DNA from 4 places in the Embleya sp. NPDC059237 genome. Region 4 is predicted to be linked to each of the others. Evidence: riboswitches for the same ligand, from Rfam matches in the RefSeq annotation. Region 4 holds a riboswitch; each other region holds the start of a gene.
What was found. A riboswitch is a leader RNA that binds a small molecule or an ion and turns the genes downstream of it on or off. The one in region 4 is predicted to bind cyclic di-AMP.

Region 1 (5,027 bases), on a different contig from region 4:
CGTGCACAACCCGACCGTGACACTGATGCGCACCACACCGGCCGAAAACGCCGAACTGGGACGGCGGATCGCGGCCAAACTGATCGACGCGACCGGGCCCACCGCGCTGTACCTGCCGCTGCGCGGAGTCTCCGCGATCGACGTCGAGGGCGGACCCTTCTACGATTCCGACGCCGATACGGCGTTGTTCGACGCGCTGCGCGCCGGCCTCGACGGGACCGCCGTCGAGGTGCGCGAGGTCGCGACGGACATCAACGATCCGGCGTTCGCCAAGGCGGCGGCGGATCGATTGCACGAATTGATCACGAAGGGACACGTGGACTGAGATGAACGGACGCGAGGCGCGGGGCCGACTGCGCACGACGGTCGAGCAGGGCGGCGTCGTGATCGGCGCAGGCGCGGGCACCGGATTGTCCGCCAAGTGCGCCGAGGCCGGGGGTGTGGACCTGATCATCATCTACAACTCGGGCCGCTATCGCATGGCCGGCCGGGGTTCGTTGGCGGGACTGCTGCCGTACGGCGACGCCAACGCGATCGTGGTGGAGATGGCGGGCGAGGTGCTGCCGGTGGTGCGCAGTACCCCGGTCCTCGCGGGGGTGTGCGGCACCGATCCGTTCCGGATCATGCCGCACTTCCTGGACCGACTCGCGGCCATGGGCTTCGCGGGAGTGCAGAACTTCCCGACGGTCGGCCTGTTCGACGGTGTCTTCCGGCAGAACCTGGAGGAGACCGGGATGGGCTACGACCTGGAGGTGGAGATGATCCGGCTGGCGGCGGAGCGCGGCCTGCTCACGGCGCCGTACGTCTTCGATCCCGAGCAGGCCCGCGCGATGGCGGCGGCCGGCGCCGACGTGCTGGTCCCGCACCTGGGGCTGACCACCAAGGGCAGCATCGGCGCGACCACCGCGGTCACCCTCGACCAGGCGGTGGAGCGGGTGCAGGAGATGCGCGACGCGGCGGCGGAGGTCAACCCCGACGTGCTGGTGCTGTGCCACGGCGGGCCGATCGCCGAACCCGAGGACGCGGCGTACGTCTTGGCCCACACCACCGGCGTGGTCGGCTTCTTCGGCGCCTCCAGCATGGAGCGCCTGCCGACCGAGGTGGCCATCACCGAGCAGGCGCGGGCGTTCAAGAGCATCACCCCGAGTGGGGGCACCGCCACGGCGGGCGACACTCCGGCACATCCGTAACCAACGCGCCCGGCAGCAGATGCGTGGCGCACGCGCACGTCCGTCCGTCCGACAACCACGAGCGTGAGGACCCGGCATGTACAAGTTGACCGTGCTCTACGGCCACCCTGAAGACCCGGCGGCGTTCGACTCCTATTACTGGGACAAGCACGTCCCGCTGGCCCGCACCATGCCGGGACTGACCGGCTGGACCATCGGCAAGTGCGAACCGGATCCGTCCGGTGCGAAGCCGCCCTATTACCTGGTGGTCGCGCTGTACGCGCCCTCGCGCGCGGAACTCGAGGCGGTGCTGGATTCGCCCGAGGGGCGGGCCACGGTGGCCGATGTGCCCAATTTCGCGACCGGCGGCGCGACGTTCCTCTGGGACGAGGAGCGGGTAGTGGTTCCGGTAGAGCTGCCCGCGACGGAATAGCCCGTCGCTGAAGCACGCGTGACCACGCGGCCGCGCACCGTGTACGCCGGAGCCGTGACCTGCAAAGACGGCGACAAATCGGGCAAATAGGTGTTATTCCTCCCTATGGGGGACGTCACAAACCATCCGAAATGTTTGCCAACCCGGCGAACCGGTGCGTAGCTTCGTGGTTGTTCGCACAAGCGGACTCCCCGGGCGGTACGCCGAATCCTGCCGCCGTCCGAGGGAAGCAGTCGATATCGACTGGCGGCAGGAGCGGGGGAACCAAGTGAGCCGACATCGGCACTGCCGATGCCTGGGGTGAAGCCATGCCTGTGACAGGCGAGGCCGGGCCAATCGTCCGAACCCGACAGCTAACTTCGTAGGCGCCCGACGAGGTAATCAATGACCTTCCGTGCCATCACCGCTCCGGTTCGTTCGCTCTCTCGTGGCCGTCGCGCCGGCATCGCCGTCGCCGCCGGTGCGGGTCTCGTCCTTCCCCTCGTGGGCATGGCGGGCAGCGCGAACGCCGCGACTTCGTCCACCTGGGACGCGGTCGCCCAGTGCGAGAGCACCGGAAACTGGAGCATCAACACGGGCAACGGCTTCTCCGGCGGTCTGCAGTTCACCCCGAGCACCTGGAACGCGTTCGGCGGCAGCCAGTACGCGGCCAGCGCGGCGCAGGCCTCCAAGGCGCAGCAGATCGCCGTCGCCGAGCGGGTCCTGGCGAGCCAGGGCCCCGGCGCCTGGCCGGTCTGCTCCGTGAAGGCCGGTCTGGGCAAGGGCGGCGACGCCAACGCCACGGCCGAGTCCTCGACCACCGGCAAGACCAAGTCCGCGGTCGAGCCGAAGGCCGCGCCGACGTCCGAGGCCAAGCCCGCGACCGGCAATGCGCCGAAGCTCAACGTGCAGCCCAAGCAGGATGTTGCCAAGCAGGACGCGCCGAAGTCGGCCGCGACCGAGCGGGCGTCGGGCTCCGGCACCTACACCGTCAAGTCCGGTGACACGCTGTCCGCGATCGCGGCCAAGTTCGGTGTCAAGGGCGGCTACAAGGCCCTGCACACGGCCAACGCCGGCGTCCTCGGCGACAACCCGAACGTGATCGCCGTGGGCACCAAGCTCGCCGTCTGATCCATACCCTCACCACGTGGGCCCCGCCGAGACATTCGGCGGGGCCCACGCGCGTTCGACCAGGCCCGGCCGGGCCGTTGCACGCGCCCATCCCGATCCGGACATGCGCGAGATGGCGTTGGCGGTGAGCACCGGACGCGAGTAGGCCGAACGGCCCGGTCAGCTCTGCTCGGTGCGCAAAAGCCGCAGGAACGCCTTGATGCCGGAGATGACTTCCTGGTTGTCCGTCAACTGGCTGATGGTGTCCTCGAAGCGGCGGCCGAGGGCGTCCACCTTGCGGTCCGCCTCCTGGAAGCGCTTGGTGGTGTCGGCCGCCCCGAAGACCGTCGTCTCCTTGAGCTGCTCGATGCTCTCCAGCAACTCCTTGGTGCGGGTCTCCAGGGCCTCGACCTTGGCCTTGAGCGCCGTGACGTCCTGGCTGACCGCGAGCACGTCGTCGCGGGGGTGGGTCACCTCGCGCAGCATGGTGCGCAGCCGCTGGGACAGGTGCTCCGCATACGCCTGACCGGGTCGAAACAGGGTGCTGAGCAGGTAGAACCCGGCGAACCAGTAGCCCACCACGCCACCGGAGATCCAGGTGATCAGCGCGATCACGGCGGCGGAGAGCACGTGTGCGCCGATCGCGCCGTAGAGCAGTCGGCGGGCGATCCGCCGGGCCTCGACGTCACGCCCCTCCGGTACGGCCAGGCCCCGCTCCCGGCTGATCGCGATCTCCGTGATCACCCGCTGGGCCCGGAAGTACAGGTTCCACGGCGCGGTGAGCACCAGGATCAGCCAGAACAGACACACCGCCCCCGCCCCGAGCGAGAGCAGATCCGCCAGTGACGTGTCCTCGACGAAGTACAGCACGATGCCCAACGCCGTCGTGCCGACGAACAGCAGAACCGCAAGCAGCCTGGTCGCACCCACCCGAATCGCACTCCCACCCCACCCGGTGCCCGGCCCACCCGAGCACGCTGCTCGGACTGTAGAGCACGGAGATCACCGTGATCGGGTTCAGCCGTCGGCAACCGATCCGTCGGGGTCGGGGATCCACGAACCGTGGATCCCGGCCGGCACCCGGCGCGGCAATTCGACGGCCGCGATCGGCTGCGCGGTGATCCTGCGCGCGTCCAGTACCAGCAACTCCGAGGCATTCCGGGCCAGATCACTGATCACGGTGAGCAGGTAGCCGTCGTCCTCGGCGGTGCCGCCCTCGGCCGGCACGAACACCGCCTCGCCGGGCATACGGTCGCGCCCCTGCCCGGCGATCCACCGCTCCCCGCTCACCCGGTCGTACTTGACGATCGCGTACTCGCGCAGCCCCGCCCCGGGAAAGGCCGACGCGTAGCCGAATCGGTGCGGCCGGCCCACCGCGCGGGCGTCGATCGTGGGGAACTCGACGACCAGCGAGTCCAGTGCCTGCTCGCCCGCGACGCCCGAGGCCGGGTCCAGGATCCATCGGTGCGAGATCGCGCCGACCACGGGTGATTCGGGGTAGCCGGGCGCACCCACCCACCACCGCCAACTCGTCTCCCACGCGGCCCGATCGAACCTCGGTGCCTCCAGCACGATCCGACCGCGCGCGTCCTCGTACGCGTTGGCCACATGCAGCACCATCCCCGGAGACACCTCGAACCAGGTCGGCACGGCCGGGCCGGTGCGCGGCATCACGCCGATCCGGGGCGCGTAGGACTCGCTCCAGCGGTAGGGCACACCGGAGGACTCGGCCGGGTTGAACACCACCGGCAGGTCGAGCCAGACCACATGGCGTCGCGTCAGCCCGAAGTCGTGCATCAGCGAGGGTCCCGCGCCGCAGATCACCTCGCTGCGGATGATCCGCCCTCGGGGCGACGCGACGTGGTACGTCAGATACGGCGGGGTCGGCGAGTAGCCGAAGAAGTGCAGTTCGCCGGTGCCCGGATCGGTTTTGGGATGCGCGGTCATCGCGGTGGTCAGCCCGCCGGCGAAGTCGTACGGGCCGACCGTGTCCAACTCGCGGGTCACCTCGAACGGGAGGTTGGCCTCCTGGAGCGCGAGCAGCCGACCGGCGTGTTCGACGATGTGCGTGCCGGCGATGCTCGCGGTCAGGTCGACGCTGCCGTCCGCGCGCACATACGGCGCGCCGTTCCACGCGGGGGTGCGCACCCACCGGTTGCGGTACCACTCGGCCCGGCCGGCCCGCAGCCGGATGCCGTGCAGCATGCCGCTGCCCCGGAACCAGTGCGACGGCACGTCACCGGGTCGCGGGTTGTGCCCGTTGCGGATGTAGCGACCGTTCAGCTCCGGCGGAAGCATGCCCCGAACCTTCAGGTCGCGCCGGTCGATCTCGTCGG
Region 2 (5,027 bases), on a different contig from region 4:
AGGGCCCTCGGCGGGACACGACATGTCCCGTCGGGGGCCCTCGGCCCGTCCCGGCGGCGGTGAGGCACGGGCGAAACGCCCCCGAAGCGGTCCATCCGGTTAGGGTCTCGACATGAAGTGGCTTGTCACCGGCGGTGCCGGATACATCGGAACGCATGTCGTACGCGGGCTCGTCGCGGCCGGGGACGAGGTCGTCGTGGTCGACGACCTCTCCTCCGGGGTCCGCGAGCTGGTGCCGGACACGATCCCGGTGGTGATCGGCTCCGTGCTGGACCGGGCGCTGCTCGACGAGCTGTTCGGCGCGCACATCTTCGACGGCGTGGTGCACATCGCGGGCAAGAAGCGGGTGCCCGAGTCGGTCGCGCGTCCCCTCTACTACTACGAGGAGAACGTGGAGGGTCTGCGCACGCTGCTCGCGGCGATGGTCGCGGCCGAGGTGCCCCGGATCGTGTTCTCCTCCAGCGCCGCCGTGTACGGCATGCCCGACGTGGACCTGGTCGACGAGGACACCCCGTGTCTGCCGATCAACCCGTACGGCGAGAGCAAGCTGGTCGGCGAGTGGCTGATCGCGGCCACCGCGCGGGCGCACGGGATCTCCTACGCCTGCCTGCGCTACTTCAACGTCGCGGGCGCCGGCGCGCCGGAGCTCGCGGACGCGGGTGTGTCCAACCTCGTGCCGATGGTGCTGGAGAAGTTGACGGCCGGCCGCGCACCGGTGATCTACGGGGACGACTACGACACCCCCGACGGCACCTGTGTGCGCGACTTCATCCACGTGGTGGACCTGGCCGAGGCGCACGTGGCCGCCGCCCGCCGGCTCGCCGCCGACCCGGACACCCGCCTGGTGCTCAACGTCGGCCGCGGTCGGGGCACCTCGGTCCGCGAGATGGTCGAACTCATCCGCGAGGTCACCGGTTTGCGCGAGTTCGCGCCCCAGACGCTGCCCCGGCGCGCCGGCGACCCGGCCCGGGTGGTCGCGAGCGCCGAGCGGATCGCGGCCGAACTGGGCTGGAAGGCTCGCCTGGACGTCTCCGACATGGTGGAGAGCGCGTGGACCGGGTGGCGGGCGCGGCGCGGGTGACGGGCGCGGGACGCGCCACGTGGTGAACGCCGGGCCGGCCGAACGTGTGCCGCGCGTCCTGTGCTCCCGAATCACCCCGAGTGCTTTCGTGTGCTCCGAACGCCTCGATGCGACGCCGGCCGGCGAGTCGGCGTCGCGGGGAGTGCGTGGGGTGAAGTGCGCCGGGATGAATCGGACTTGGGGCTTTTGTCCTGTGGGCCGAATCACTCCGGCTCCGAGTGCAGACGGGTGCGCCGATGGGTAATGGCGCGATTCCGGGCCCGAGACGCGCGATGCGCCTGTGACGAACGGGACTTCGGTGATCATTTTCGGGTGATCCATATGAGGCTCGATCAAGGTTCTCTGTCACCCGATCCGGCCGAATCCACCACGGAACGCCAACTACGGTCCTTTCCGTAAGGGATCATCTACATTGCGCTCAACCGCAAAACGGATAATCGGCTTCTATCCGACACAGACTTGTGATCTTCGGCGGGGCCTGCTTAGCGTTCGATCCGTCCGTATCCCACACGGACCCCGATCGCCGGTACGCCGAATCCTGTCGCCGGCCGTTCGGGAGGCTGACGAGCACCACACGACAGGAGCGGGGGAACCACAGGTGAACCGCCGCACACGGCACCGATCGAGACGGTCGGCGGCCGTGAACGGCTTGGGGTGAAGCCACGTTCTTCGGGACGTGGCCGGGCTATCGATCTCCGGCCCGAATCCGACAGCTCACCTCGTAGGCGTGGGAGAGGATCCAGCCATGCTGTCCGGAACCGGGCGTCATCGCCGTCGCAGCACCAGCAGGACCACGCGTCTGATCGCCGCGGCCGGCGTCGCCGGTGTCGGCGTCGCCATGCCGATCATCGGGGCGGGCACGGCTCAGGCCGCGTCCGTGAGCACCTGGGACAAGGTCGCCCAGTGCGAGAGCACGGGCAACTGGAAGATCAACACCGGTAATGGCTTCTACGGCGGCCTCCAGTTCACCCAGAGCACCTGGAACGAGTTCGGCGGCTCGCAGTACGCCGCCCGCGCCGACCAGGCGACCAAGAGCCAGCAGATCGCGATCGCCGAGAAGGTGCTCAAGAGCCAGGGCCCCGGCGCCTGGCCGGTCTGCTCCGTCAAGGCGGGCCTGACCCGCGGCGGTGCCGCTCCGGACCTCGACACGGGCTCGGCGGGTGGCAAGACCGCGCCGAAGACGGCCCCGAAGACGGAGAGCGCCAAGCCGGCGCCGAAGACCGAGACTGCCAAGCCGAAGATCGAGGTCAAGAGCGAGGCGCCGAAGACCGAGGCGCCCAAGGACGAGACTCCCAAGACCGAGGCGCCCAAGGCCGAGACGACCGCCAAGACGGACGCGGCCGGCGACTCCTACGTCGTGGTCGCCGGCGACACGCTGTCGCAGATCGCGAACGCCCGGAACGTGCCCGGCGGTTGGCCGAAGCTGTACGAGGCCAACAAGAGCGTGGTCGGCGAGAACCCGGACCTGATCTTCCCGGGCCAGCAGCTGAAGGTCGACGGCAAGGCCGCGCCGGCCGCCGAGACCAAGACCGAAACCAAGGACGAGCCCAAGGCCGAGGCGCCGAAGGCGGAGACGCCCAAGGCCGAGGCCAAGACCGAGGTCAAGCCGGCCGCCGCGCCGAAGACCACGGTCAAGACCGAGAGCACCAAGGCCGACTCCCCGGCCAAGGGCTCCGAGCAGGCCTCCGGTTCGTATGTCGCCCCGGTCTCCGGCGCCACCTTGACCGCGAGCTTCGGCTCGGGCGGGTCGCGCTGGTCCAGCGGCCACCACACCGGCCAGGACTTCGCCGTCTCGACCGGCACCACGGTGCGCGCGGTCACCTCCGGCACGGTCGTCTCGGCCGGCTGGGGCGGCGCGTACGGCAACGAGGTCGTGATCCGCCACGCGGACGGCAAGTACACCCAGTACGCGCACCTGTCCTCGATCTCGGTCAAGGCCGGGATGAAGGTGCAGACCGGCCAGAAGATCGCGCTCTCCGGCGCGACCGGCAACGTCACCGGCCCGCACCTGCACTTCGAGGTCCGCACCACGCCGAACTACGGCTCCGCGGTCAACCCGATGACGTGGCTGCGCAGCCACGGCGTGAACGTCTGATCCACCGCACTCCCGCGCCGAACGGCGGGCGTCCCCTTCGGGGGGCGCCCGCCGTTCGCGTGTGCGGGCCGCGCGGGCGCGGGGCGGGCGGCGGCGGGGGCAGGGGGACGCGCGGGGCGGGTGGATGGCAGTCCCGGGGCGTAGGACGACTCCGGCGCCGAGGTTCGGGTGCCGGGGGTTCAGGCGCGGGGGTTCGAGTGCCGGAGGTTCAGGCGCCGAGGTTCGGGTGCCGGGGGTTGGGGTGCCGGGGGTTGGGGTGCCGGGGGTTGGGGTGCCGGGGGTTCAGGGCAGGCGGGCCGTGTGAAGGGTGGCGGTCGGGTCGAGCCACAGGGCGAGCGGTCGGCCCGCGCCGTCGAGGGTGGTGGTCGGGCCGTTCGGGGTCGGGCGGTCGTCGAGCACGAGCGGCGTGGGGGTCGCGCCGAGCACCACCGGGCGGCCCTCGGCGTCCCGGGTCGAGGTGAGCAGCGTGCCGTCGGGGCGGGGCAGTTGCCACAGCGGCTCGTAGCCGGCCCCGGCCGTGCGCGTGGCCGTGGGCACCCACGTGTCGGGACCGGCCTCGGTCGTGCCCGCGATCTCCGCCGTCCCGGCCCGCCGGTAGCCGACCGTGACCCGGCCGTCGGCGCCCACCGACGCGGCGGGCGGCCCGACCGGGTGATCCGCCGCGATCGTGCGCGGCGAGCCGGGCCGGTCGCCGACCACGTCCCAGGCGCGGATGCCCTCGCGGGCCGTGCCGAACACGGTGACCCGGCCGTCGGGGCGGGTGACCGCGGTCGGGCCCTCGACGATCTCGGCGCCGCCGAGGTCGCGCCACGGCGACCACACCGTGCTCCCGGCGGGCAGGTACCGCGTGCCGATGCCCTTGGCCCGATCGCGCGCGAACAGGTGCAGCCCGCCCGCGCCGTCGGCTTGCACCACCGGTGGGCCCAGGCCCGTCGCGCCGCCGTCCGGGCCACCCAGGTCCTGCCAAGGGCCCAGGTCGCCGCCGGGCGCCGACTCGATCGCGGTGACGATCGCGAGCCGGTCCCGATCGGCCCGGTCCGCGCCGCCGATCCGCAGCGCGAACACCCGGATCCGCCCGTCCGCCGTGCGCACCACCGCCGGGGCCGGGGCGAGTTCGCCGTCGCCGGGGGCGCCGAGGTCGCGCGCGGCGGACCAGACGCCCGTGCCGTCCTCGGCCCAGCGGGTGATCCGGCCGCCGAGCACCGACCAGGCGCTCGATCGGCCGTCCGCGCCGAGCACGGGTCTGGGGCCCGGGTCGGGGAAGCGGTAGGTGGTGCTCTGCGGCCAGTTGCTGCGGGACGCGGTGTCGCGCACCTTGAGGTCGCCGCAGTCCGCCCGGCCCGGGCAGTGGTGCTCGCGGTCGGTCCAGCCGTAGACCCGGGTGATCGCGTCCTTGCGCTCGCGGGCGGCCGGTTCCAGGTTGTGCGGCCAACGCTCGTTGTAGTAGCCGCGATACGCGATCGCCGCGGCGGCCCCGGCGGGCCGGTCGGTGTTGTAGCGGCGCAGCGCCTCCCAGGTGAACCGCGCGGCGGCGGTGTGGTCCTGATGGTCGGAGACGCCGTGGTTGTCGGCGTGCGCCGGGTGCTTGTCGTCGTGCTTTTGGCGATCGGGGTCCGGGTCGAGCGTGCGCACCACGGTCGGCGCCTGGGCCCGCATCAGGTCGGTCAGGGACCCGATCAGCCCGTCGCGGGTGTACGCGTACGGTCCGCCCGCCGGCTCGTCGAGCGGGGCCAGCGTGTCGAGTTCGCGCTCCTGTCCGTTCCACAGGGTGCGCAGCCGCCCGTTCGCGCCGATGCCCTCCTCCTTGCGGGTGTTGAGGAACACCAGTTTGATGTTGGGCGCGTCGACGAG
Region 3 (5,027 bases), on a different contig from region 4:
ACGGTACTGGCCGGTATCGGGGCGCGGCATGCCGGTTCGGCGGCGGGCCTGCTGTCCACGGCGCAGCAGGTGGGCGGGGCGCTGGGGGTGGCCCTGGTGGGCATCGTCTTCTACGACACGCTGGGCGACGCGCCGACGGCGGACACCTTCGGGGACGCGTTCGTGAACGGGCTTTGGCTGCTGACGGCCTTCTGCGCGGTGGTCGCGGCGCTGGTGCAGCTGCTGCCGGGGCGGCGAGCGGGCTCGGGTGTGGTGGGTGAGGCGGTAGGCAGGTCGGAGGTGTTGGTCTGAGCTTCCCGGACCGAGGCTCCGGGCGGAAGACGAGCGGCGGGGGGGCCCCCCGGGGGCCCCCCCCCCCGCCGGGCCCCCCCCCCCCGCCCCCCCCCCCCCCCGGGGGGGGGCCCCCCCCGGGGGGGGGGGGCCCCCGGGGGGCCCCCCCCCCCGCTTCGGCGCATCCAGTGAAGGCCACGACCTCGAATCGTGTGGCGCAACGCGGCGTGGAGTCGGATGTACAAAATGTGTACGTACCCAGGGAGGCACAGAATCCGTCCTGGGGACCCGCAGGCCGTTGACCAGGGTTGGAGAGGGTGGAAGCGGTGGGCCGTCAGGGGATCGAACCCTGAACCCGCGGATTAAAAGTCCGCTGCTCTGCCAATTGAGCTAACGGCCCCGTCGGGCGTCCGGCGGTGATCCGCTTTTTGCCCACCGGCAGAGTACCGGTATCGGATCGAACATGCTGCGAGTATCCCCGGACACGCCGTGACCTGCGGGGATGTGGACTCGTACGGGCGGGAGCATGGGGCGCCGCGAAACGGTCGGAGTGTGCAAAATGGACGCACATGGCTGCCGTTCACCCTCCCGTCGGGCCCTCGGCGATGGCCATACCGTTACCGTCCGTGGTCGGTCCGGTCGGTCCGGTCGGTCCGGTCGGTCCCGTCGGTCCCGTCGGTCCCGTCGATCGGCCGGCGGACTCGCCGCCGTTCGACGACACGATCCGGGTCCCTACGCGTCGAGTAGGGCGCGCATTGTTTCGGCTGCCCGGGCGGCTGCGTCGGCACAACAATTGTTGAACAACACGTGTATCCGGTCGACGGTTTGGGCCAGCATGCGCACTCGGGGCACCCACTCGGCCAGTTCCGCGCTCGTATATGTGTGGCGGAACCGTTCTTCCTTCGACCCACTCCCCCAGGCCCGGTTGCGGCCGTGGAAGCGAACCACCGCCAGTTCGGGCGTGGTGGCCACGGCAACCGGGGGGATGGACGTGGGCAGCGACTGCACCGTGTCGACCGCCACCGCGGCGACTTCGAGGCGTTCGAGGAGAGCCGTCGTCGCGGCGCGATGTTCGTCCTGCCACCAGAGCGGATGCCGGAACTCGACGGCGAGCGGCCACCCTTGCGCCCGCTCGACGCAGTCGTGGAGGAAACGTGTGGCAGCCGGACCGGGCGCCAAGGACGGCGGGAACTGAAAGAGCAATGTGCCGAGACGTCCTGCCTCGCGCAACGGCAGCAGCGCCCCGCTGAACCGTTGCCAGACCTCGTCCGACAGACGATCGTCGACAGCGCCCGGGCGCACCCGTGGCGGCAGCAGCGACCGCAACTCCGCCAGCAACGAACCCGGCCTGGTGGGATGCCCGGTGAGCAGCGAGAACGCCTTGACGTCGAAGGTGAATCCGGCAGGCGTACGTTCCACCCACAGCAGGCTGTTGCGGGTGCTGGGCAACGCGTAGTAGGTCGCGTCCACCTCGACCACCGGGAACTGCCGGGCGTAGTGCCGAAGTCGGTGTTCCGCGTCCCGGCATTCGGCCGGATACCAACCACTGGAGACCAAGGCGGAGTCGGTCCACGAGCACGTGCCCACCGATATACGATCCATGGCCCACACGCCTACCCCGGTTCCCGGAACCTTCCGCACGGCACGGCAAGGCAAGGCAAGGCAACCCGAGATACCGCGTGCCCCGAGGCACCGGCAGCGCCGACAACGACGATCGGTCCGGGAGGGGTGCTCGCCCCCTCCCGGACCGATCGTCGGTGTAGCGCGGTCGGGTGGGTCTAGCCCGGTCGGACGGCCGCGTAGAACGGCATCGAGTCCAAGGGGGCCTCGGTCACGTTCTTGCCGGGGCGGGGGGCGTGGATGATCTTGCCGTTGCCGATGTACATGCCCACGTGCGAGTTGTCCGAGAAGTAGAACACCAGGTCGCCCGGCTTGAGCGCGTCCTTGGAGATCCGCGGGCCGTCGTTGACCTGGGTCCACGTGGTGCGGCTGAGCGAGACGTTGGCGGCTCGCCACGAGGCCTGGGTCAGGCCCGAGCAGTCGTACGAGTCGGGGCCCACGCCTCGCGGCGCGTACGGCTTGCCGATCTGGGCCCGCGCGAACGCGATCGCGGCCGCCGCCCGGCCGGACACGGGGACGTCCTTGCCCGTCGTCGGCGGCGGGTCCGTCTTGTCGCGCGAGCTGCGGTCGGTCTCGGTGCGCGAACCCGCGTCGTTCTTGTGCTCGTTCGAGTCGAGGACTTCCTTCTGCTGCTGCGCGGTGAGCGTGTTCAGCAGGCGCTGTGCCTCGGTGAGCTTGTTCTGGATCTCGCCCTTGTGCCGGTTCAGCTCGGTGCGCAGCTTCTCCAGTTCCGCGAGCTGCGAGGAGGCCTCGGTGCGGTCCTGCTGGAGAACTCGGGCCTGCGCCGCGATCTGCTTCAGCTTCGCGGCCTGCTGGCCGTCGAGCTGGGACAACATCTGCGACTTCTGCAGGTATCCCTCGGGGTCGCCGCTGAGCGCGAGCGAGAGCGAGGGCGGCAGACCACCGCTGCGGTACTGATTGGCCGCCAGGACACCGATCTGGTCGCGCAGCGTGTTGAGCGCGGCCTGTTCCTCGGTGATCCGGGCCTGGGTCTGGTTCGCGGTGCCCTGCTGCTTGGTGATCTGCTCGTCGACGCCGTTGGCGGCTTCGGTGGCCTTGATCGCCTCGCTGTGCAGCTGGTTGACGCGGTCCTTGGTCTGCTGGAACGACTGCGCGGGGTCCGCGCTCGCGGTGCCGGCGAAGGTCATCACACCGGTCATCGTCGCGGCGGCCGTGACCACGGTCGCGGCGGTACGCACGGCGGTGCGGGGCTTGGGCTTGCGGTGCTGCCCGGATCGACGCTGGGACGCCACTGGCGGCGGTCTCCTTCCTCGGCCGCCTACCGGGTTAGCTGACGGGTTCGGGCGGAAGAAGGCGCCCTACGGTGCCGGAGCACCGATTCACCCCAGGGACTGTGAAGGGTCCCCGGTTCCGGCTTCGTGTCGCGGCGACCGCGGTTGCCCACCGTCACCGAAACCCGTCACCGAATTCGGCGGAGGCGAACGTGTCGACCGGGTGGCCGACGTGGAGCCGCTCGCCTATCGCAGAACGATAGTCACAGGCGTGTCACGACCCTCACTCCGGGTCTCTGCATTGCCAAAACTTTACCAAGAGTTCCGTTTCACCCGTCGTCGTATCACAGGAAAAGCACTCGGAATCCCGAAAGTCGATCTTGGGCCGATTTGGCAACGATTGATGGCAAGGATCTGCCGTCCGACCTCCGCAAACGTCGCCGCACCCGCGAAATGGGCCGCCTACGGGGCTACCACGCGCCAGGCTCCGCTGTTTCGCCCGGCTTGCCTGTCCTTTTCGAACCGGGCATTCGCGAGGCCCGGCCGATCCGAGGCGAATACGCGACATCGAGCGACATCGAACAGGTGTGGGCAGACCCCGAACCCGGATTCGAAAATCGACCCCCGGTCCGGCGCCGCGCCCACTACCCCGACACCGACCGCCCCGCCGCCGCCACCGCCAGATCGCCTTCCGCTCCCACTCGCGCGTCGTACTCCGCCCGCGCCTCGGCGATGCGTTCCTGATGTTCCTCGGTCCAGGTGACCAGCGAGCGGATCGTGGTGTGCAGCGTGGTCCCCATCGGGGTGAGCGCGTAGTCCACCCGAGGCGGCACGACCGGATACACCGTGCGGCGCACCAGGCCGTCGCGTTCGAGCTGGCGCAGCGTCACGGTGAGCATGCGCTGGCTGATCCCGTCGATCTCCCGCCGCAACTCGGTGAAGCGCAACGTACGGCTCTCCAGGATCGCGATCACCAGAAGCGACCACTTGTCGGCGACCCGGTCGAGGATCTGCCGGACCTCGCACCCCTCGCGCACGTCCCACTGAAGGGCGTCGTAGTCCTCCTGGTTACTCGGGCAGGGGGTCGGTTCCTTCGAAGTGCCTTCTTCCATGGAAGTCGATGCTGCCGAAGGATGGGGTCGGTTACAAGAGGGAACCGGGTTCGTCCGAAGAACCGACCCCCGGTGCCCCGATCCCACCGCAATCCCACCCACCCGCGTCCCGAGGGGCTGTCGCATGTCCACATCCACGTCCGCACCCGGCAGCGCCACCGAATCCGCCCCCGAATCCGCCGCCGGCGACACCCCCGCCGGCCGCATGAGCCCCCGCGCCTGGGGCATGCTGCTCGTCCTCTGCGGCGCGATCTTCCTCGAGGGCATCGACATCGCGATGCTCAACGTCGCGCTGCCCACCATCCGCGAGGACCTTGGCATGTCCACCGGTGGCGTGAGCTGGGTGATGAGCGCGTACGTGCTCGCCTACGCCGGCTTCATGCTCCTCGGTGGCCGCACCGCCGATCTGCTCGGCCGGCGGCGGATGTTCCTCTTGTGGCTGAGCGTCTTCCTGGTCTTCTCCGGCCTGGGCGGATTCGCCACCGAGGGCTGGATGCTGATCGTGGCCCGCTTCGTGACCGGCGCCTCGGCTGCCTTCATGACCCCTGCCGGGCTGTCCATCATCACCACCGGCTTCCCGGAGGGGCCGCAGCGCAACCGGGCACTGCTCTTCTACGCGGGCACCGCCGCGGGCGGCTTCTCGCTCGGCCTGGTGATCGGCGGACTGCTGACGGCGATCGACTGGCGGCTGGTGTTCTTCGTACCGGTCGCGCTCGCCGCGGTGATCCTGACGGCGGCGTCGGCGCTGATCCCCCGGGACGAGCGGCCCGAGGCCGGCGGGGGCTTCGACCTC
Region 4 (5,027 bases):
CCGCGTGTCCGACCTACGCCGCCACCGGCGACGAGGCTTCGTCGCCGCGCGGCCGGATCAACCTGATGCGCGCGCTGGAGACCGGCCGCCTGGACGCCGACGACCCGAGCCTGCTGGAACAGTCCTCCGCGTGTCTGGGCTGCCGCGCCTGCGAACCGGTCTGCCCGGCGGGCGTCCCGTACGGCTCCTTGTTGGAACAGTGGCGCGAGCACCAGTGGCGGGGCAAACACCGACCGCCACTGGCCCGGCTGTTGACGATCGTGGTGAGCCTGCCGCCGGTGGTCCGCGCGATGGGCTGGGGCCGCTTCGTCCTGCCGGCCGGGCGCAGCAGCCCCGACAGGGCAACCCGTCCGGCCACACCCCGGAGCCCGAAACCACCCACTCGGCCCGCACAGCCCGCACAACCCACGCCACCCGCCGGCACCGGTGCCTCCCTCATGCTCGGCTGCTTCGAACGCGCCATGTTCCCGAAGGTCTCCCGCGCGGCCCGCACCCTCCTGCCCGGCCTGAAGGTGCCCGACGACCAGGGCTGCTGCGGAGCGCTGCACGCGCACAACGGCGAATCGACCAAGGGCCGTGCCCTCGCCCGCCGCCTCGGCGAACGACTCCCCGGCCGGATCGTCACCACCTCCGGCGGATGCGCCGCGCACCTGGCCGACGTCATCGGCCGCGACCGGGTCGCCGAATTGTCCGAGGTGGTCGACGTCTCGGCCCTCCCCGAACGCCGGGTGGCCGGCCGCCGGGTCAGGGTCACCCTCCAGGACTCCTGCCACCTGCGCAACGGCCTCGGCGTCTGGCGCGAACCGCGCGAAGTCCTTTCCGCAGTGGCCGACTTCGTGGAAACCCCGGGCGCCGGCGACTGCTGCGGCGCGGCCGGCACCTACTCCCTCCTGCGCCCGATCGAATCCCGCCGCATCCTTGACCGCAAGCTGGACGCGATCGAGGCCAGTGGCGCCGACGTCGTGGTCGCGGTCAACCCGGGCTGCCTGCGCCAACTCCGCACCGGCCTGCGGCGCCGCAAGTCGCGCGTACGCGCGGTACACCTCGCCGAATTCCTCACCACACCCCACGGCGGCGCCCGGACGCCCTGACCACGACGGACCCGACACCGGCGTCTCGGGCCGGGTTCGGCGTATGCGGCTCCACACGGGGGGAGCCGCATACGCCGAACCCGACCCGGTGTGCGAATGCAGCGGATCGTGCTCGTTCACACCGTCATCGCCTACTTCTACAACGCGCTGGTCGTCGCCGTCGCGTTCCAGGTGCTCCAGGGGCTCGTCAGCCCGTGAGGCGCGGTTCTCGGACCGACGCGTCGCTCCCCGCCTTCGCCGCGGCCTCGACGAGGCCCTGCACGCGGTCCGCGCCGGCTCGCATTCCCAGTCGTCGGAACATCGCCGGGGACCGCGTGAGATGGCCGCGTCCCTCGTGTTCACTTCCTGCCCGGACCGGCACGGTCCCGGGCCCCACCGACGCCGCGGCTTCGTCATCCGGCCGGCCCGGTTCGTGGTCGTACCCCTGACCGCACCCGCGCCTGCGGATCGGGCCGCCGGTGCGGGACAGCCGCTGCCCGAATCGGTCGTCGGCCGACGCTCAGTGGGTGAGGAGCCCGGCGGGCGCCGCCCGACACGAACATCCGCAGTTCGTATACGAGCAAATCACCCAATTCATGGCGGATCGGACAGAGAGTCGCCGCCACGCCACCCGGTTCGAACGGCGCCACCCGGCCGGCGCCGACACCGCCACACGCGCACCTTCACCCTCGCCGCATCCCACAAATGGGCAGGTCGGGCGCCGTTTCGACCCGTTTTCCACCATCCCGAGACCGTCGTTTCCGACAAATCCCGTGGCGCACGTCACATCCCGCGCACCGATTGTCAGGAACTCGCACGCACCGTGAACCGAATTTTCACGATTCTCACTCCCCGCAATTCCGACCTCACTCCCCGCTGAAGGTCCCGGACACAATGCGTGGACGCTTCGGGACTTTCGGTCCCGTAATTCCACCCTTCCGACCCGAATCTTCGGTTTCGGCGAAACGTGATGTTTGGATCCGAGTCGGGTGTATGCGTAGCTTGGTGCTTCGCCGCACCGGTCCGGTGTTCGGCGGAATGTGTCTCCCGGTTCGCCGAATCCTGCCGCCGGAGAGGCCACGGTACGAAACCCGAAAGGCAGGAGCGGGGGAACCAAGTGGAATGCCGTCCCGGGCGTCCGCATGTCGCGGACATCCGATAACGACGGCTTGGGGTGAAGCCGTGCCCGCCTCCTCGATACCCGAGGAGTCGACGCCGGCCGGGCGAGACTCTCCAGCCCGAATCCGACAGCTCACTTCGTAGGCGTGGGAGAAGGAAAATCTTCGTGCAGTCGTTCATCACCCCTGCCCGCAAGCCCAAGAACGCGCGCCTCGCGCTCACCCTCGGCATGGCCGGCGCCATCGTCGCCGCCCCGCTGATCACCGGCTTCGCCACCTCCGCCACCGCCGCCCCGGTCTCCGTCTGGGACAAGGTCGCCATGGGCGAGAGCTCGGGCAACTGGCACATCAACACCGGCAACGGTTTCTACGGTGGCCTGCAGTTCACGCAGAGCACCTGGAACGAGTTCGGCGGTCAGCAGTACGCCCCGCGTGCGGACCTGGCCACCAAGGACCAGCAGATCGCCATCGCGGAGAAGGTCCTCGCCGTACAGGGCCCCGGCGCGTGGCCGAACACCTCGGGCCCCGCGGGCCTGACCCGTGGCGGCGCCGCTCCGGCCGTCTCCCCCAACGCCAAGTCGGGCTCGACCAAGGCCACCGTCAAGGTCGCCCCCAAGGTCGCCGAGAAGCCGGTCGAGTCCGCGCCGGCCCCGAAGGCCCCGAAGATCGAGGTCGTCCCGGCCGCCGAAACCAAGGCCACGACCACCACCTACTCCGTGGTCAAGGGCGACACCCTGTCCAAGATCGCCGCGGCCAAGGACGTCGAGGGCGGCTGGCACAAGCTGTACGCCGACAACAAGTCCGTCATCGGCGGCAACCCGAACCTGATCCTGGTCGGCCAGAAGCTCTCGCTCTCCGGCAAGGCCGCGGCCGCCACGAAGACCGAGGTCGCGCCGAAGGCCGAGGCCAAGGTCGAGACCAAGACCGAGGCCCAGCCCTCCGTGTCGGTCAAGGTCGCCCCGAAGCCCGTGACCAAGGAGAAGGCCCCCGTCGTGGCCAAGGACTCCTCGGCCAAGGCCGGCAGCACCGCCGTCAACTCCTCGGGCTACGTCGCCCCGGTGAACGGTGCCCTGGGCACCGCGTTCGGCACCGGTGGCTCCATGTGGTCCAGCGGCAGCCACACCGGCCAGGACTTCGTGGTCGGCACCGGCACCTCCGTCAAGGCCATCACCTCGGGCACCGTGGTCAGCGCCGGCAACGGTGGCGCCTACGGCAACGAGGTCGTCATCAAGCACGCGGACGGCAAGTACTCGCAGTACGCCCACCTGTCCAGCATCGGCGTCCGCGCCGGCCAGACGGTGAGCACCGGCCAGCAGATCGGCCTCTCGGGCGCGACCGGCAACGTGACCGGTCCGCACCTGCACTTCGAGATCCGCACCACCCCGAACTACGGCAGCGGCATCAACCCCGTCACCTACCTGCGCGCGCACGGCGTCAACCTCTGATCCGAGCACAACCGGGAAGTTCCAGGGCCGGGCCCGTCGACCACGCGTCGACGGGCCCGGCCCTGTTCCATGCCCACCGCGCGGGCGGGTCCGGCCGAGTGCGCACTGTCCGCCGGAGCGGGCACCGCCCGCCCGAGCGAGCACCATCCGCCACGCCCACCGCGCACCCGGCAGCGCTTCCCCCGCGTCAGCCCCGCGCGAGATAGCGCTTCGGCAGCGGCAGCCCTCGCGCCGCCATCAGCTCCCGCAACCGGTCGGGGTAATCGGTGATCAGCCCGTCCACGCCGTCGTCCATCAACTTCGCCATGGTCGCCGGGTCGTCGATGGTCCACGGCACCACCTTGATGCCCAGTCGGTGTGCCTCCTCGACCATCGCCCGGGTCACGTAGGGACGGTAGTTCGGGTCGCCCACCTTGCCGTCCTGCGGAAAGCCGTGCACCGGCGAGAACGACGTCGCGCCGAACGACTTGATCGCCCGCAGCGGGTCGCCGCCGAAGTCGTCGATGTCCAGGCCGCCCAGCCAGGGCGAGGCGCCGGGCTTGCCGACCTGGAGGAAGTCGTAGTTGGTCAACGCAACCAGCGGCAGCCGGGGTTCGACCTGACGCATCCTCATCAGCGAGCCCCAGTCGAAGCTTTGGATGGTGACCTGGCGCAACAGCCCGGCCCGGCGCACCTCGCGGGCCACCGTCTGCACGAACTGCTCGCGCGGCGCCGTCTCGTTCGGCGCGCCCGCCTCGACCTTGGTCTCCACGTTGAGCTTCACGCCGCGTGCGTGCCGCCGGTTGACCAGGTCGAACACCTCGGTGAGCAGCGGCATTCGGGCGCCGGGCGAGGTGGTCTGGCCGGGGAAGCCCGGGAACTGCCGCGACCCGCAGTCGAGGGTACGAACCTGGTCGAGGGTAAGCGTGTTGACATACTTCCCGACGTAGGGGAACTCCGGGTCACCGGCCCGCACGGGTCCGGTGTCGGCACACTTGCGGCCGTCGATCTTGCGGTCGTGGGTGACCACGGCCCGGCCGTCCTCGGTGATCTGGACGTCCAGTTCGAGGGTGGAGACCCCCAGGTCCAGGCCCTTGGCGAAGGACGCGATGGTGCTCTCCACGGTCAGGCCCAGACCGCCGCGGTGCGCCTGTAGGTCGAAGGCCCTGTGGTGATTTCCGTGGCGGTCCGCCGCGGCGGCCACTCCCGGCGCGGCAACGACCGCCGCCCCGGCCAGGATCGCGGCCGTGACGGTCTTCCATCCGGACATGGACGTCTCCTTCTCGCTCCGTTCGACGACACTCGACCGTCGACGCCCACACCCTGTCCCGCACCACATGATGCGCGGGGAGGCGGCTCGTGGCGCCCAGGCGAAGAAGAAGCGAAGAAGCAGCGAATCACGCCACCGGAGCCGC

Region 1: it holds a riboswitch for cyclic di-AMP, as region 4 does, so the genes downstream of both, ACFXKZ_RS09730 (transglycosylase family protein) here and ACFXKZ_RS27325 (transglycosylase family protein) in region 4, are expected to answer to the same signal.
Region 2: it holds a riboswitch for cyclic di-AMP, as region 4 does, so the genes downstream of both, ACFXKZ_RS39855 (transglycosylase family protein) here and ACFXKZ_RS27325 (transglycosylase family protein) in region 4, are expected to answer to the same signal.
Region 3: it holds a riboswitch for cyclic di-AMP, as region 4 does, so the genes downstream of both, ACFXKZ_RS26575 (NlpC/P60 family protein) here and ACFXKZ_RS27325 (transglycosylase family protein) in region 4, are expected to answer to the same signal.

The regions. Positions count from the first base shown of each region.
Region 1 covers NZ_JBHZAE010000002.1:672,914-677,940, reverse strand. Annotated here, with positions in the region: gene ACFXKZ_RS09745 (Tm-1-like ATP-binding domain-containing protein) at 1-325, shown strand, start outside; gene ACFXKZ_RS09740 (phosphoenolpyruvate hydrolase family protein) at 327-1,190, shown strand; gene ACFXKZ_RS09735 (EthD family reductase) at 1,267-1,602, shown strand; cyclic di-AMP (ydaO/yuaA leader) riboswitch at 1,799-1,986, shown strand; gene ACFXKZ_RS09730 (transglycosylase family protein) at 1,987-2,712, shown strand; gene ACFXKZ_RS09725 (hypothetical protein) at 2,872-3,621, opposite strand; gene ACFXKZ_RS09720 (carotenoid oxygenase family protein) at 3,709-5,027, opposite strand, start outside.
Region 2 covers NZ_JBHZAE010000018.1:30,129-35,155, reverse strand. Annotated here, with positions in the region: gene galE (UDP-glucose 4-epimerase GalE) at 113-1,081, shown strand; cyclic di-AMP (ydaO/yuaA leader) riboswitch at 1,601-1,822, shown strand; gene ACFXKZ_RS39855 (transglycosylase family protein) at 1,827-3,176, shown strand; gene ACFXKZ_RS39850 (PIG-L family deacetylase) at 3,459-5,027, opposite strand, start outside.
Region 3 covers NZ_JBHZAE010000008.1:387,765-392,791, forward strand. Annotated here, with positions in the region: gene ACFXKZ_RS26560 (MFS transporter) at 1-291, shown strand, start outside; tRNA gene ACFXKZ_RS26565 (tRNA-Lys) at 598-670, opposite strand; gene ACFXKZ_RS26570 (DUF72 domain-containing protein) at 1,003-1,872, opposite strand; gene ACFXKZ_RS26575 (NlpC/P60 family protein) at 2,049-3,143, opposite strand; cyclic di-AMP (ydaO/yuaA leader) riboswitch at 3,152-3,290, opposite strand; gene ACFXKZ_RS26580 (winged helix-turn-helix transcriptional regulator) at 3,767-4,234, opposite strand; gene ACFXKZ_RS26585 (MFS transporter) at 4,440-5,027, shown strand, end outside.
Region 4 covers NZ_JBHZAE010000009.1:142,511-147,537, reverse strand. Annotated here, with positions in the region: gene ACFXKZ_RS27330 ((Fe-S)-binding protein) at 1-1,091, shown strand, start outside; cyclic di-AMP (ydaO/yuaA leader) riboswitch at 2,114-2,351, shown strand; gene ACFXKZ_RS27325 (transglycosylase family protein) at 2,419-3,633, shown strand; gene ACFXKZ_RS27320 (glycerophosphodiester phosphodiesterase family protein) at 3,821-4,882, opposite strand.